Regions from separate parts of the Dehalococcoides sp. genome, predicted to be linked through region 1. Evidence: riboswitches for the same ligand, from Rfam matches in the RefSeq annotation. Region 1 holds a riboswitch; the other holds the start of a gene.
The links. A riboswitch is a leader RNA that binds a small molecule or an ion and turns the genes downstream of it on or off. The one in region 1 is predicted to bind cobalamin.
Positions count from the first base shown of each region.

Region 2: it holds a riboswitch for cobalamin, as region 1 does, so the genes downstream of both, WC259_RS04680 (adenosylcobinamide amidohydrolase) here and cobT (nicotinate-nucleotide--dimethylbenzimidazole phosphoribosyltransferase) in region 1, are expected to answer to the same signal.

Region 1 is NZ_JBAZDW010000010.1:7,099-14,952, reverse strand. Features, by position in the region: gene WC259_RS02340 (iron ABC transporter permease) at 1-867, shown strand, start outside; gene WC259_RS02335 (ABC transporter ATP-binding protein) at 879-1,706, shown strand; gene WC259_RS02330 (adenosylcobinamide amidohydrolase) at 1,696-2,466, shown strand; gene WC259_RS02325 (cobalamin biosynthesis protein) at 2,469-3,395, shown strand; gene WC259_RS02320 (histidinol-phosphate transaminase) at 3,379-4,485, shown strand; cobalamin riboswitch at 4,507-4,700, shown strand; gene cobT (nicotinate-nucleotide--dimethylbenzimidazole phosphoribosyltransferase) at 4,858-5,916, shown strand; gene cobS (adenosylcobinamide-GDP ribazoletransferase) at 5,956-6,720, shown strand; gene cobC (alpha-ribazole phosphatase) at 6,739-7,341, shown strand; gene cobU (bifunctional adenosylcobinamide kinase/adenosylcobinamide-phosphate guanylyltransferase) at 7,395-7,854, shown strand, end outside.
Region 2 is NZ_JBAZDW010000027.1:558-8,411, reverse strand. Features, by position in the region: gene ribD (bifunctional diaminohydroxyphosphoribosylaminopyrimidine deaminase/5-amino-6-(5-phosphoribosylamino)uracil reductase RibD) at 54-1,151, shown strand; gene WC259_RS04715 (riboflavin synthase) at 1,154-1,771, shown strand; gene WC259_RS04710 (bifunctional 3,4-dihydroxy-2-butanone-4-phosphate synthase/GTP cyclohydrolase II) at 1,804-3,015, shown strand; gene ribE (6,7-dimethyl-8-ribityllumazine synthase) at 3,044-3,511, shown strand; gene WC259_RS04700 (EF-Tu/IF-2/RF-3 family GTPase) at 3,508-3,759, opposite strand; gene WC259_RS04695 (hypothetical protein) at 3,903-4,139, shown strand; gene WC259_RS04690 (biotin transporter BioY) at 4,191-4,838, shown strand; tRNA gene WC259_RS04685 (tRNA-Val) at 4,886-4,962, shown strand; gene WC259_RS04680 (adenosylcobinamide amidohydrolase) at 4,997-5,761, opposite strand; cobalamin riboswitch at 5,873-6,012, opposite strand; gene WC259_RS04675 (hypothetical protein) at 6,075-6,497, opposite strand; gene WC259_RS04670 (zinc ribbon domain-containing protein) at 6,548-6,850, opposite strand; gene WC259_RS04665 (hypothetical protein) at 6,907-7,203, opposite strand; partial or broken gene WC259_RS04660 (4Fe-4S binding protein) at 7,205-7,854, opposite strand, start outside.

The DNA.
Region 1 (7,854 bases):
GTAAATACTCAGGCTATTATTTGGGATATCCGTTTGCCCAGAGTGCTGCTGGCTGGAGTAGTGGGTATGGCCTTGGCGGTGGCCGGGGCTACTTATCAGGGGCTCTTCCGAAACCCTCTGGCAGACCCGTATCTTATCGGCGTGGCTCAAGGCGCAGCCGTAGGCGCAGTGCTGGGGCTGATACTGGGTATCGGGTTTGATGTGCTGGGTATTTTTACTACCCCGCTATTTGCTTTTGCAGGGGCTTTTGGGGCGGTGGGGGTAGTGTATATGCTGGCCAGAGTGGGAAACCGCCTTACGGTGACTACTCTGATACTGGCTGGTGTGGCACTGGGTTCATTTCTTACGGCTATTGTGTCGTACCTCATTACGGTTAGCGGTGACAAGATTCACTCTGTCATGTTCTGGCTGATGGGCAGTTTTTCCATGGCCGGTTGGGAGAGTGTAAAAATAGTTATACCTATAGTGATTATAGGCACGCTGGTTATACTCCTGTTTGCCCGTTCCCTGAACCTTATCCAGCTGGGTGAGGAGCAAGCTCAGGAACTGGGGGTGGATGTTGAGCGGATGAAGATTATCCTTCTTACAGCGGCTACCCTGATAACAGCCGCGGCGGTATCTTTTGTGGGTATTATCGGTTTTGTGGGTATCATTGTTCCGCATGCCATCAGGTTGATATGGGGGGCAGATTATCGTTTCTTGCTGCCTCTTTCGGCTCTGGTAGGGGCGGTTTTCATGATACTGGCAGATATTGCTTCCCGCACTCTGGTTGCTCCCTCTGAAATACCGGTAGGGGCTATTACGGCCCTGGTGGGTGCTCCTTTCTTTCTGTATCTGCTTAGAAAACGCACCAGAATGCTCTTTTAGGTATATGAAAAATGTTTGAGCTTGAAGTACGAGACGTAACCCTAGCCTATGGTCCGGTTGATGTTCTGAAAAATGTCAGCTTTAAAACCATGCCCGGTGAGATGATTGGGTTGGTAGGACCGAATGGTTCAGGTAAATCTACCCTGATAAAGTCTTTGGCTAGAGTAATAGACCCGCGTTTGGGCAGTATTTATATCAATGGGCGTAATTCACGCTCTATACCCCGTTTGGAACTGGCAAAAATGGTAGGGGTTGTGCCCCAGATACCGGTACTCCCCAGTGCTTTTACCGCTTTTGAGATTGTCCTGATGGGGCGAAACCCCCATATGGGTACTTTCCAGTATGAAAGCCACAAGGATATCGCTATAGCATGGGAGGCTCTGGCAAGGGCAGGGGTACTGCATCTGGCTGACCGCCAAATCGGCGAACTTTCCGGCGGGGAGATACAAAGTGTGGTTATTGCCCGCTCTCTGTGCCAGAAAACTGAAGCAATTTTGCTGGATGAGCCTACTTCCAATCTGGATATAGGCCGCCAGATAGAGATACTGGACCTTATCAAATCTGAGTGCCGCGAACGGAATATTACCGTTATTGCCGCTTTGCATGACCTGAATCTGGCTGCCCATTATTGCGAAAGGCTTATACTCATTGACAACAATGGCATTCATGCAGATGGCAGTCCGGTTGAGGTAATAACTACCAATAATATAAGCCGTGTTTACGGCCCCGGCAGTTATGTCCATACCCACCCACTCAGCGGGCTTCCGGCAGTACTGCCGCGTCTGGGTAATATCCGGTGCAATGCAAACGGTGAAAAGGGAGGCACGGATGCTCACTGAGAAAGTAAATATACGAACAGTTGCCGAATTTCACGGCATAAAAGCCGAGGTTATAGAGCATGAGGTTTGGGGTGTTCCTGCCAATGCTTTGGTTGTTACTTTTCCTGAAGAACGGCGGGCACTTTCCGGCAGGCAGGGTTACCGCAAGATAAAGGCAGTGTGCAATATTTATCTGCCGGATGCTATCTGGCCGCGCCTGCATGATGATAAATTAAGCTGGAACGGGTATTACCGGCAGGTTTTTTCAAAGGCACTGAGTGCTATCGGCATCCCCCTTTCCAAAGTATTGGTTTTATCCACCGGGGTTACTATGGACCACCTAGCTATCCATGAAGAAAAACGGGGTGATTTGTGGGTGGTGGCTCTGGCTACCGCCGGAGTGGAGTCCAATGCTTTGCGGATTGGACAGGATAAATCTTCAGGCATTGACCGCAACGGCAGATTTAAACCCTTTGGTACCATAAATACCATTATCCTCACCAGTGAAAATCTTTCACAGGCAACATTGGCTTCCTGTTTCATAACAGCTACCGAGGCTAAGACTATTGCTCTGGATGAACTGGGTATTATGAGTGCTTATACCCCGTCTCTCAAAGCCAGCGGTACCGGTACCGACCAGATAGTGGCAGTTTCCGGTATGGGTGACAAGGCAACCTACGTGGGCGGGCATACTCTGCTGGGTGAACTGATGGGGCGGAGTGTTACTTTAGCTATTAAAGAAGCCTTGACCAAGCGTATTGCCAGCAGAAAAGGACACTAGATATGGAAATCCTGCTGATATTCCTGCTGGCGCTTGTTATTGATATGGTCTTTGGTGACCCTCCAAATGCCTTTCACCCGGTAGCTTATATGGGCAAGGTAATTTCCCTGTTTGAACGGGCAGGCTTTAAAGGCGGCAAGGGATACCAGTTTGTTTATGGGATAGTCATGGTTATTTTCACCATGGCACTATTTTTCGTACCGGTATATTTCCTGCTGGACTGGTTGCAGGGGATAAATAGTATAGTTTACATAATAGTTTCAGCTATACTCTTTAAGATGTGTTTTACGGTTACCGGGCTGCGGAAAGCAGCTTTGCTTATTAAGCGATTGTTAGAAAAAGATGACATTGCCCAAGCTCGTTTTGAACTTCGGTCTCTGGTTTCACGGGATACGTCCAAACTGCCCCAGCCTAAACTGGTAGCGGCGGCAGTGGAATCTGTGGCGGAGAGTATCGGAGACGGGTTTGTGGCTCCGCTCTTTTTCTTTCTCATATTCGGTGTCCCCGGCGTTATGGCATACCGGGTAGTGAGTACTTTTGACAGCATGGTGGGCTACCGCGGAAAATACGAATATCTGGGCAAATTTGCTGCCAGATTTGATGATGTGCTTAATTTTATACCGGCCCGACTGTCTGCCTTGTGTATACTGGTTGCCAGCTTCTTTGGGCGTTACAGCCCCGCAGGGGCATGGCGGATAATGTGGCGTGACCATGGGAAGACCCAAAGCCCCAATGCGGGCTGGCCTATGGCTACTGCGGCAGGTGCCCTTGAAGTTTGCTTGGAAAAAGTGGGACACTACTCTCTGGGGGATGATATAAGACCGTTGCTTCCCCAAACTATCAGCTGTTCGCTTGTGCTTATAAACAATGCGGGCTGTATCTGGGTTTTAATAAGCGTGGGAGTGATTTATTTTGCCCGTATTGCCTAAACCGCAGCTGGAAAAACTAAAGCCATGTTACCATGGAGGCCCTAACTATGCCGAGCTTAAAAAACTGGGTATAAGCCCTGATGCGGTTATGGATTTTTCGGTTAGCTCAAACCCGTATCCGGCACCGGTGGAACTTAAAGAAGCTTTGTCTTCTCTGGTTATTGACCGCTACCCGGACTCTGAGTCTGCTGAACTCAAAGAATATCTGGCGGGGAGGCTTTCGCTGAAACCCGAAAACCTGATTATAGGCAGCGGCTCTATGGAGGTTATCCGTCTGGTGGCTGGGGCATATTTCGGGGTGGGGGATACAGTGCTGATACTTAAACCCACTTTTGGCGAGTATGAACTGGCGGTGGAAGTAGCCGGTGCCGACATAATTGAACAGTGGGCAGATGAAGAGAGCGGCTTTAAGTTTGATTTGGATTTAACCTGCCGCATTATTAAAAAACATCAACCCAAAGCGGTATTTATTTGTAATCCCAACAATCCTACCGGGGTTTATCTTTCCAAAGCAGATATTGAAAAAGTGCTGAATGTCTGCACTGATACACTGCTGGTGCTGGATGAGGCCTATATAGCTTTTGCTGAAGATTGCTGGAAATCAGCAGATTTGCTTGATTCGGACAATCTAATAGTTATTCGCTCTATGACCAAAGATTGTGCTCTGGCCGGGCTAAGGTTGGGTTACGGCATGGCCTCGGCAGAGATAATAGCCAACCTGAAAAAGATTTGCCCCCCATGGAACGTGAATGCCGCTGCCCAAAAAGCAGGGCTGGTTTGCCTGCGTCATCCCAGCTATCTGGCGGAATCTGAAAAGAAGATAAAGGCCTCTAAAGAGTATTTGATGCAGGGTTTTATAAGGCTGGGTTTCAGTGTGTTTCCGTCTGAGACCAATTTTTTCCTGCTGAAGGTAAGGAGTGCTGCAGATTTTCGTTCAGCATTCCTTAAATATGGGTTGATGGTGCGGGACTGCACTTCATTTGGTCTGCCCCAATACGTGCGTATAGCTCCCCGTACCCAAAGTGAGTGTGAACACCTGCTTGAGGTTAGTGTTGAATTAAAAAGTAAGTCTGAGATTTATCCAGCCTGATTGACTGGCAGGGTTTTGTCTGATATAGTTTTTAATGGTGATTAACAAACGGAACACGGTTTGAATCCGTGGCGGTCCCGCCGCTGTGACTGGGGACTTCGGTTTCTTTAAAGCACTTTTTGTGCAACCACTGTTGGAGTAGTACTCTGATGGGAAGGGTGAAACCGGGGGATAATCCGGAAGCCAGAAGACGTGTTACCACCAAACCGGATACCTGATGGTAAAGGGGCCGGCTCATCTTGAAGATATTTTGAGATGTGCCAGCCCCTTTTTTATTTGGGCAGGCGCCAGAGGAGGACAAACTGAGCATAGCCTGAAGTGCAAAACCGGATATATATTAACCCAATTTATTTATAAAGGAGTTTTAAAAATATGGAACTATTAAACGCAACACTTGCAAAGATATACGGGCTGGATAAAGAAGCCATGGTCAAGGCTCAGGCACATCAGGATATCCTGATCAAACCACAGGGTTCTCTGGGCAAACTGGAAGCTATTGTGGTGCAACTGGCAGGTATTCAGGGTGATGCCAAACCAAAAACCGCCAAAAAAGCCATTATAACCATGGCTGGTGACCACGGCATTATTGACGAAAAGTTTCACAACTGGCCGAAAGAAGTAACTGTCCAGATGCTGCAAAATTTTGCTCATGGCGGTGCAGCCATAAACGTCCTTTCCCGGCAGGTAGGGGCGCGTAACGTGGTAGTTGCGTTAGGTGTGGCTACTCCCATGGCTGCAGACCCGAATATAATTAACCGGAATATTGCACCCGGTACCAACAATATGGTTCATGGCCCGGCTATGACCCGTGAACAGGCTGTAAAGGCTATTGAGGTGGGCATAGAGATTGTAAACGCCGAGGTCAAGAAGGGGCTGGATCTGGTAGGTACCGGTGATATGGGTATTGGCAATACTTCTCCGTCTGCTGCTATCTGCTCTGTTATTACCGGGCGGTCACTTGAAGATGTAACCGGGCGCGGTACAGGTGCTTCTGATGAGCAGATGAAGCTGAAACGCAACGCTATTGCCAAAGCTATTTCCCTGAATAACCCTGATGCTAAAGATGCGATTGATGTATTATCTAAAGTGGGCGGCTATGAAATTGGCGGTCTGGCAGGAGTAATACTGGGTGCGGCGGCTAATAGAGTGGCGGTGGTTGTAGACGGCTTTATCTCCGGTGCGGCGGCTCTTATTGCTTATACCATCTGCCCGCAGGTAAAAGACTTCATGTTTGCCGCTCACCAGTCAGTAGAGCCCGGACACCGTATCCTGCTTGAGCATATGGGGCTGGATGCTATTTTGAAAATGGATATGCGTCTGGGTGAAGGAACGGGTGCGGCTCTTGCCATGAATATTATAGAAGCAGCTAACCGTATTCAGCACGAGATGGCCTCCTTTGCAGATGCAGGGGTTTCCGAAAAGCAAAGTTAGGTGTATTCTGGTATAATCCCGGGTTAAGGAAATGTATATATGGGTTCATTTTTAGCGGCTTTCCGCTTTCTTACCAACATACCTGTACCCTGGCTGAAAGAAGACTGGCAGGGGGAGAAGTCACGGCTGGATTTTGCCCGCTCACTCGGCTTCTACCCCCTGGTGGGTTTGATTATCGGGCTGATACTGGTCGGTTTGGGCTGGGTTTTCAGCCTTTTTTTACCTGATGTATTGACTGCCGCTTTGCTGATAATAAGCTTAGTGATAATTACAGGCGGTTTACATCTGGATGGTCTGACAGATACCTTTGACGGAATAGCCGCCGGTCATAAGTCATTTGAACGCGCCCAGGAGGTAATGCACCTGCCGGGAGTGGGGGCTATAGGTGTGCTGGCGGCAATATGCCTTTTGCTTTTAAAATTTTCTGCTGTCCTAAGCCTGCCTTCGGAAAGTTTTATCACAGGTCTTATTTTGTTCCCGTTAATCAGCCGCTGGGCTATGGTCTATGCGGTGGTTAAGTATCCCTATATCAGGTCACAGGGTTTGGGCAAAGAGCTTAAAGGCGAAACTGCCAAAGCCAGTTTGTGGTGTGCTACTATTTTCTGCCTGACAGTTTGCGTAGTTTTAGGCGGCTGGGCAGGGTTTCTGGCTATGTTTGGGAGCTGGTTGCTGGTTATGTATCTGGCATCTTTCTTCAAACGCAGACTGGGTGGTCTGAACGGGGATACTTACGGTTCAATTAACGAATTTACCGAGGTAGCAGCACTGGTGTTTATAGTGGCCTTATCCGGGTATTTCAGCTAGGTCAGAGGAGCGTTTGATATGAAGCTGATAATGGTACGTCACGGTGAGACAGAAACAGATAATTGCCGCCGTTACTGGGGGCACAGTGATATCGGGCTCTCAGACTGCGGGCATGCTCAGGCAAACTCCCTTCGCGAATATCTGGCTTCGGTAAAGATAGATGCCATTTATTCCAGCCCACTTAAACGCTGTATGGAAACTGCCGAAACCATCGCCTACGGACGGCCTCTTTTGGTCAATAAAAATAATGATCTGAAAGAGATAGATTTTGGACGGGTGGAAGGTCTTACCTACGATGATGTAGTGGAACGCTACCCTGATATAGCCCAAAAATGGGCTGAAGGCAGCTTTGATGTGCACTTTCCTGACGGGGAAAGTATGGCACATTTTGCCCAGAGAGTAATCAAATTTGTAAAAATGCTTTCCAAGCACAAAAGTGACGATACTCTACTGGTAGTGGGGCATGGGGGTGTTTTCCGTATCCTGATATGCCATTTTCTGGGTATTGAGTATAAACACTGGTGGCAGTTTATACTGGGGGTGGGTTCGGTAACTGTTTTGGATATTTACCCGGAGGGGTCTATACTGGAAAAACTGAACGATAACTCCCATCTGGACTGATTTCAGGTATATGCTCAGGCAGGGCGTTTTTATAATACCGGAGGGGTAGCAAAATGAATTATTTACTTATTGGCGGTGCCCGAAGCGGCAAGAGCAGTTATGCTGAAGAATTGGCCAAGTCCATAGGCGGCAAGGTCGTATTTGTAGCTACCGCCGAAGCCGGTGATGAAGAAATGAAAACCCGTATCCTGCGGCATCAGCAGGCCCGTCCGGCCGAATGGGGTCTTATAGAGGCCAGTTTGCAGGTGGGTGAAAAAATAAGCGCCCATGGAAGTAGTGCCGGCGTGATTATACTGGACTGCATTACCCTGCTGGTAAATAACATAATGTGCAAGTATATGCTTGAACACGGTGATGAACTTACGGGTGAGGCGGCAGATTATCTGGATGCCGAGGTTAAAAAAGAAATAAATGGCATAATAAATGCTATGAAAAAAACGGGTGCATCATTTATTGTAGTAACCAATGATGTAGGTGCTGGTCTTATTCCGCCCAATGCCATGGCCAGAATTT
Region 2 (7,854 bases), on a different contig from region 1:
GAACAAGTGCGGGTTTGCAAAAAATAAAGATTTGATGCTAGAATGCCAGCACTATGAAATATATGTCTCAGGCTTTGTCGCTTGCCAAACTGGCCATAGGTCAGGTTAGCCCTAACCCGTCGGTAGGGGCTGTTATTGTTAAAAACGGCGAAGTAGTCGGGCAGGGTTTTACCCAGCCGCCCGGCGGTGACCATGCTGAGATAGTGGCCTTGAAACAGGCTGCCGAAAAAGCCAAAGGGGCTACTTTATACGTAACTTTAGAGCCGTGCTGTCATCAGGGGCGAACCCCGCCCTGCACCGGTTCTGTCATAGCATCAGGCATCAAAGAAGTTTATATTGCTACGCTGGATGATAATCCTCTGGTTTCCGGCAAAGGCAAAAAAGAGCTGGAAGATGCCGGTATAAAGGTTCATCTGGGTATGATGGAGCGTGAAGCCCGCCAGATGAACGAAGCTTATTTCAAGCATGTTACCACCGGAATGCCCTTCGTAACCGCCAAATATGCCATGAGCCTTGACGGTAAAACGGGTACCCGTACCGGTGATTCCAAATGGATTTCCAACGAAGAATCCCGCCATTTTGCCCATTATATCCGCCATATATCAGATGTCATTATGGCCGGACTTAATACCATACTTAAAGATGATCCCCACCTGACTGCCAGAGTTAACTGCGGACGGGGCGGTACATCACACAGTCAGCCCACCAGGGTAATTATTGACGATAATGGCCGAGCGCCGTTAAGTTCTAATGTTTTTCATGTTCCCGGTAATACTATTGTGGCTGTTGCCAAAGGTCTTACCCCTGAAGAAAAACAGGCGTATGATGAGGTTGGGGCTAAAGTGGTGGAGCTGCCGGATGAACGGGGACTGGTAGACCTCAAAGCCCTGCTTCGTTATCTGGGGCAAAACGGGGTAACCAGTGTGCTGGTGGAAGGCGGCGGCATTGTACTCGGTTCGCTTTTTGACCTGAAACTGGTGGATAAAGTGCTGGTATTTGTAGCTCCTATCATTATAGGCGGCAAAGACGCCAAGATTCCGGTTGCCGGTGTCGGGGCAGAACTTATTACAGATTCAGCCAAGTTCAAGGATATTACCACTACCATATTCGGGCAGGACGTGTTGATTTCCGGTTACGTTATTAAGGAGTAACCGTGTTTACAGGCATAGTAGAGGAACTTGGGTTTTTCAAAACCCAAAACCCCGCAGGGCTACACATCGGGGCAAAGCTGGTGCTGGAATCATTAAAAGTAGGAGACAGCATTGCGGTTAATGGCGTCTGCCTGACAGTCACCCGTTTTGACAGTTCTTCATTTCATGCAGATATCATGCCCGAAACCCTTCGCCTTTCAAATCTGGGCAAACTTCCCTTCAATTCTCCCTTAAATCTGGAACGTGCCATCACTCTAAATGGGAGAATGGGGGGGCATTTGGTGCAGGGACATATAGACGGTACTGCCCGCTTGGTTTCTTCTGTACCTGAGGGCAATGCCCATGTGCTTACTTTTGAAACAGACAAAAACCTGACCCGTTATATGGTACACAAGGGTTTTGTGGCAGTAAACGGGGTCAGTTTAACTATTACCGCCTTGCAGGAAACCCGTTTTTCCGTTTCTCTGGTTGCGCTGAGCCGTAAATCAACCAATCTGGGGCTGATTAAGACGGGGGATACGGTAAACATAGAAACTGATATAATAGGTAAATACGTGGAGAAACTGTTTCGGCCGGAACGTGGCATCAGCCCGGAGTTTTTAGCCGAAAACGGCTTTTAAACCATTTGAGCTTTTCAGGAGGAATATAATTTATGCCTAATGCTCGCGTTGAAGAAGTCATTGCCGATATAAAAGCAGGCCGGTTTGTTATTGTAGTCGATGATTACGATCGTGAAAACGAAGGCGATCTGGTGATGGCGTCTGAAAAGGTAACACCTGATGCCATAAATTTTATGGCAAAAAATGCCCGCGGCCTTATTTGTGTTTCACTTATTGCCGAAAGGCTTGAACAGCTTAAAATACCCATGATGGTAACTGAAAATACCTCGCCTTACAGCACCGGTTTTACAGTTACGGTAGAAGCCCGCAAAAAGGTTACTACCGGTATTTCGGCGGCTGACCGGGCGGCTACAGTGCAGGTTCTGATAGATCCGGCCGCTACCCGTGAAGATATCGCTATGCCCGGCCATATGTTTCCCCTGCGTGCCCGAGAAGGCGGGGTTCTGGTAAGGGCAGGTCATACAGAAGCCTCTATGGATTTAGCCCGAATGAGCGGGTTGTATCCGTCAGGCGTGCTTTGTGAAATTATGAATGATGACGGCACTATGGCCCGTCTGCCCCAGCTTGAGCAAAAAGCGGCTGAATGGGGTATCAAGATAATCAGTATCAAGGATATCATTTCCTATCGCCGCCGTACTGAAAAAATGGTTAAAAAGGTAACGGAAGCAGAACTGCCTACCTCTCACGGCCAGTTTAAAGCGGTAGCCTATAAGAGTCAGTTTGATGCTGACGAACATATTGCTCTGGTAATGGGAGATATCTCCGGCCCTGAGCCGGTACTGGTAAGGGTTCACAGTGAATGCATTACCGGGGATGTTTTCGGCAGCAAGCGCTGTGACTGTGGTGAACAGCTGGATATGGCTCTTAATCAAATAGCACAGGCAGGGCGGGGTGTGTTGCTGTACATGCGGCAGGAAGGCCGTGGCATAGGTTTGCACAACAAGCTGTGTGCATATGCCCTGCAGGACAAAGGTTTGGATACAGTTGAGGCTAATCTGGAACTCGGTTTTGCACCTGACCTGCGTGAATACGGCATTGGTGCCCAAATACTGGTGGATTTGGGTTTAAGTAAAATCCGTATGCTGACTAATAATCCCAAAAAGGTGGTTGGTCTGGAAGGTTACGGCATTAAGGTAGTTGAAACTGTGCCGATTATAGTTGAACCTAACAGTTTTAACCGCCATTATCTGGAAACCAAGCAGAGAAAAATGGGTCATATACTAAACGTAGATAAGGCAAACTAAGCGAGATATATCTTAAGGAGTATGCAAAATGGGTAAAGAGTTTTCGGGTGTTTTAAACGGGCAGGGGCTGAAGATTGCTCTGGTGGTTTCCCGCTTTAACGAATTTATTACCTCAAAGCTGTTATCAGGGGCAAAAGACAGTCTGGAACGACACGGGGTAAGCGCTGACAATACTGACGTAGCTTGGGTGCCGGGCGCATTTGAAATCCCTCTGGTTGCCCAGAAACTGGCTAAGAGTGGCCGCTACGACGCCGTTGTTTGTCTGGGAGCGGTTATTCGGGGCAGTACCCCCCATTTTGAATATGTATCCAGCGAAGTTTCAAAGGGTATCGCCAGAGTAGGGCTTGATGCCGGTTTGCCGGTGATATTTGGAGTTATAACCACAGATAGCATTGAACAAGCTATTGAGCGGGCAGGCACCAAGATGGGCAACAAGGGTTTTGATGCCGCTACTCAGGCTATTGAGGTGGCCAATCTGATGAAAAACCTGACCTAGGTAACTTTATAAACCATGTCTCCCGGCCGTACCCGGTCGCAGACTCTTATGCCAACACTATCGCCGGCTTTAGCCTCGGTAAGGTTGGCATGATTTATTTGGATAGAGTCCACTTCCTGCTCAAAATCAGTGGTATGGCCTTCTATGCGTATTGTATCCCCTACTTTGAGCTGGTCTATCAGGTCTATACCGGCCACTCCGGGATGGGCAAAATAATCGGAAACCGTACCTACCAGCAGTTCAGGCATTTCCTTCTCCGTTTCCGCCCTCTCGCTTCCAGTATAAAACCACTATTGATAGTAGGCAATACCCTTTCCAAAAAGACTGATAAATGTTTTGACATGTTCTGCTTTCTTACTTATAATGGGTTAAATCTAAACGGAGGTTTCACTTGGCAAATAAAGACAAGCCCTCCATGAAAAGAAACAGTGATGATATGAGCCTTGACGATATGAATAATCGTCTGGAGCTTTTTGATCAGCGTCTGGATAATATTGATTCGGTAGTGTCGGCAGTGGTTGAACGGGTGATGAGCCAGCCGATAACTATATCCACTACTTGCCCTCACTGCGGCAAGAATCTGGATATTGCTCTGGTAGGCAACCGCAGACCCACTGTATCCAAGTAGAAAACTTTTGTGTATCATTTCCCCTGTGTACTTTATGGGAGGTATGTATATATGCAAATGGTAGGCGCACTCAGCCAGTTCCGTTATGATGTGTTTAAACGGCGCAATGCCTTGAATATATGGGCTAAAATAGGTCTTACTCTGGCTGCTGCCGGGCTGATTGCCCTGTCTGCCCAGATTAAATTGCCTCTGCCATGGACTCCTATACCTGTTACTCTGCATACCTTTGCCATTTTGCTCACAGCTGTTTTGCTGGGACGATGGTGGGGGGGTGCGGCTGTTGCCATATATGCAGTGGCAGGTTGGGCAGGTATGCCTGTTTTTAACGGTTGGGGCGCCGGTATAACCGCTACTGCCGGTTATCTGGCGGGGTTTGTCATCCTGTCTCTTTTCCTTGGCTATTTTTCTGACAGATATATTCGGGCACGCAGTTTTACCACTATGTTTGGCCTGATGTTATTTGCGAACTTTGCTTTGGTATATATTCCCGGTCTTTTCTGGCTCAACTATTGGTTAGTCTCTGTTTTAGGGCAACCGGTCAGCTTTGCCGCTTTGCTTTCCATGGGGCTTGTGCCCTTTGTTGTAGGGGATATAATCAAAATAGGTGTTGCTGCCCTTATTGTTAAGGGTGTTACCCCTAAGAAAGCTCTTGGCACTGAACTGGATGCCCACAAAATGGCGGGCTGGAATATCTTCTAGGTCTTATTTGACGCTAAGATGCTAAGCTAGTAAAATATGTTTCTCTTGGGCGGTTAGCTCAGTTGGTTAGAGCGCAGCGTTGACATCGCTGAGGTCATTGGTTCGACCCCAATACCGCCCACCATCTTGTACAATAGACTAAAAGCAACAGCTATTCCCTAGTACCCCCGGCAGTTCCTGATAGCCTGTTTGACGGCTCTGGTGGTCGCTCTGGCCATCATCTCACCCAGTTTGGTATGCCCGCCTACATAAGTGTATTTGCCCCCTGTACCTGATACAGTAATTATCTGGTCTGTACCCGTACCGGTTGCCTGCCAGTCTGGGTGGGCTGCACTCCGTATATCCAGTTCCTGCAGGGCTACGTTCTTGGCCTCGGTCAGGGTTATATATGAAGATGCAAGGGTGGGTGTCTCAAGGCTTGAGCCGGTCAGCAGGATAACATTAATCGTGCCTATCTTCTCAAACTTGCCGTTACGCTCTATGCCGCTGGCTTCGTCACAGCCTATCCGCATGGCATTGGTCTTAACTCCGGCGGTGGCAAAGGCCAATACCCAGAATTCCTCATAGGTTTCTTCCGCCCAGGCTATATTGTCCTGGTCTACCCCGGTGGACAGGAATGAGACATTATCCAGGTCTGTATCGTATCTTTTGAGGACTTCTTCCAGTACTACCGAGTAGGCTGTTTGCCAGTCTGCCGAGTTGTCATGCATAAAGTCCCAGAGTTCGGGGGGGATATGGGTATTGAGTATATACCTGGCCTTGCCCAGCCCGGTGCGGGTGGAGAGTATATTCCTTTCCTCCGGCAGTTCTATAACCAGAGTATTAGTGGATACTCCCAGAGCTTTATGATAGGCAATACCTGCTCTTACCCCGTGGAAGCAGCCCAGCTCTTTATAAGTATCTGTCTTAAGTTCTTGTAACACCTTGTTCCTCCAAATTTGGCTTGATTCCCCAGCCCCTTAAAAAACAGCCCCCTCCCAAAAACAGGAGGGGGCTAAATCTCTTTAACTCCGCACCTGTCTTCCGTAACCACCGGAATGGCAGATACCTGAAACAGGGCGCTTTACTGGCTGGTGGTTTCCCACTCACAGTAGGCGGTACTGCTCCGGTTTTGCACCGGATTTCTGTTCCCTTTAACCCTATCAAAAGGGGAGCTTCAGGTAAGTACTTCTATTCGTTTATTAATCAAAAACTGCTTTATGATGTCTGTTTGTGCTTTCAGGTATATTCGGTTTCTCACTCACTTATTACAAAAGGCAGGCTTAGTCTCTCCCAAAAATCTATATATATGTTCACGTGATATTCACCCGGTATAAATCCTCCTGAAGGTGCTTGTAACGTTAGTTTGATGGGAAACTGGGCATGCAGATTATCCTCTATCTGTATAGGATCCAATTGGCTGTCTCGAAACCAGCGTACGTTCAGGGTCTTGCAGCACATATCATCTGACAGAGAGAAGACCAAATAAATTGCCTTAGCAGATGACGGAAATATATTACCCGTAACAATCGGTCGGGCATATGGGTCCAGTGTATCAGTGACATCGGCTTGGGTGACTAGCAGCCCTAGGTCAGGGCAGGCATCCGGTATCACCTTTTCCGTTTTAGGTTCACCGCAACCGCAGCAGGTGATAGCCAGCAATATACATAGTGCAAGCAAGGCAGATTTCATTTTTACAAACCGGTTCAGTAAAAAGTTAAGTATCATATTCAGGCTTGGGCTGATTTCGCAGCTCTTTCAGCCAGTTTATCTTGGGCTACCTTTAATAGCCATGCATTGGGATCAAGACTTTTATCTTCGTTTAAGCGCCTCTCGGCATAATGCATCTTTTCATCAGCGCTGTCCTTAAATTTAACCAGGTTAGATGTTTGGTTTTTCCACGAAAAGCCGGACACCACCCGCTGAGCTCTGCCGCCGCAACCGGGACAGCAGTCAACCGGGCTATCATCCGGTTTGCCTATTTTCTCATAGGTGCTCTGGCAAAACTGGCATCTGAATTCATATAAAGGCATTTTCCCTCACTTATGTCAGCGGCGCGGTGTTTAACCGCACCGCTGAATACTTTGATTTATTTTGCCTGGCGTCTGATTAGCTGGAAGGTAATAAGGGTAAGAACAATACTTAGTATGAACAAAACACCCCAACCGAAGAGGGCACCCTGAACAAATACCATACCTCCCAATTCTTCGCCCATCTGGGCTCCAAGCCATGAAAAACCGACAATCCATAACACGCCGGCCACAAGCAGCATGGCCCAGTGCCACCATTTAACAGCTTTCCCGTACCCTTTGGCTACGGAATATACTGCCCAGGCTGCGGCTGCCAGACCCAGTCCCATTAGTACATTTAAAAGCATCATCCACATATTACTTCACCCCCATCGGAGTATTAACGAAACTACTGACATATTCATTGGTAGTTATCCATTTCGGAGGTTCGTAGACACCTTTATAGTTAGGAGGATTGAGATCATCTGCATAATTTTTGGGATAGAGTGTCCGCTCAGCCCAAATAGCCACATTCTGGGATGTGCCGGTAGCGTCATGAGACAGAACTTCGCGTACAAAGCGATGTACCCAGGTATTCTTCTTGGTCCACGGGCATACCGAGATACAGGCACGGCAACCCATAGGTCCGGCTCCAAGGTTCCAACCGTCGCGGCATTTAGCCAGATTGGTGCAGAAGCGGCGCAAACCATAAATCTCAAAGTCCGGCTGGTCAGCATAGCTGATAGCCTGGGTAGGACAGACCTGAGCGCACAGTTTGCAGCGGCTGCAGAACTCAGCCAGGTTAAAATCTACCGGTTTATCAGCCGCCAAAGGCAGGCTGGTAGTGATAACTGCCGGACGTACGTTGCCGCCAAAGTCCGGGGCAAGACAGTTTGAAGTGCGCCCGATTTCACCCATACCGCATTCAGCAGCGATACCTGGAACAGGGAAATCGTAACCGCCAAACGGGGAATGCCAGCGGGCGGGATAACCAAGGTATTTAAGGAATTTAACCATCTGCTGGGCTA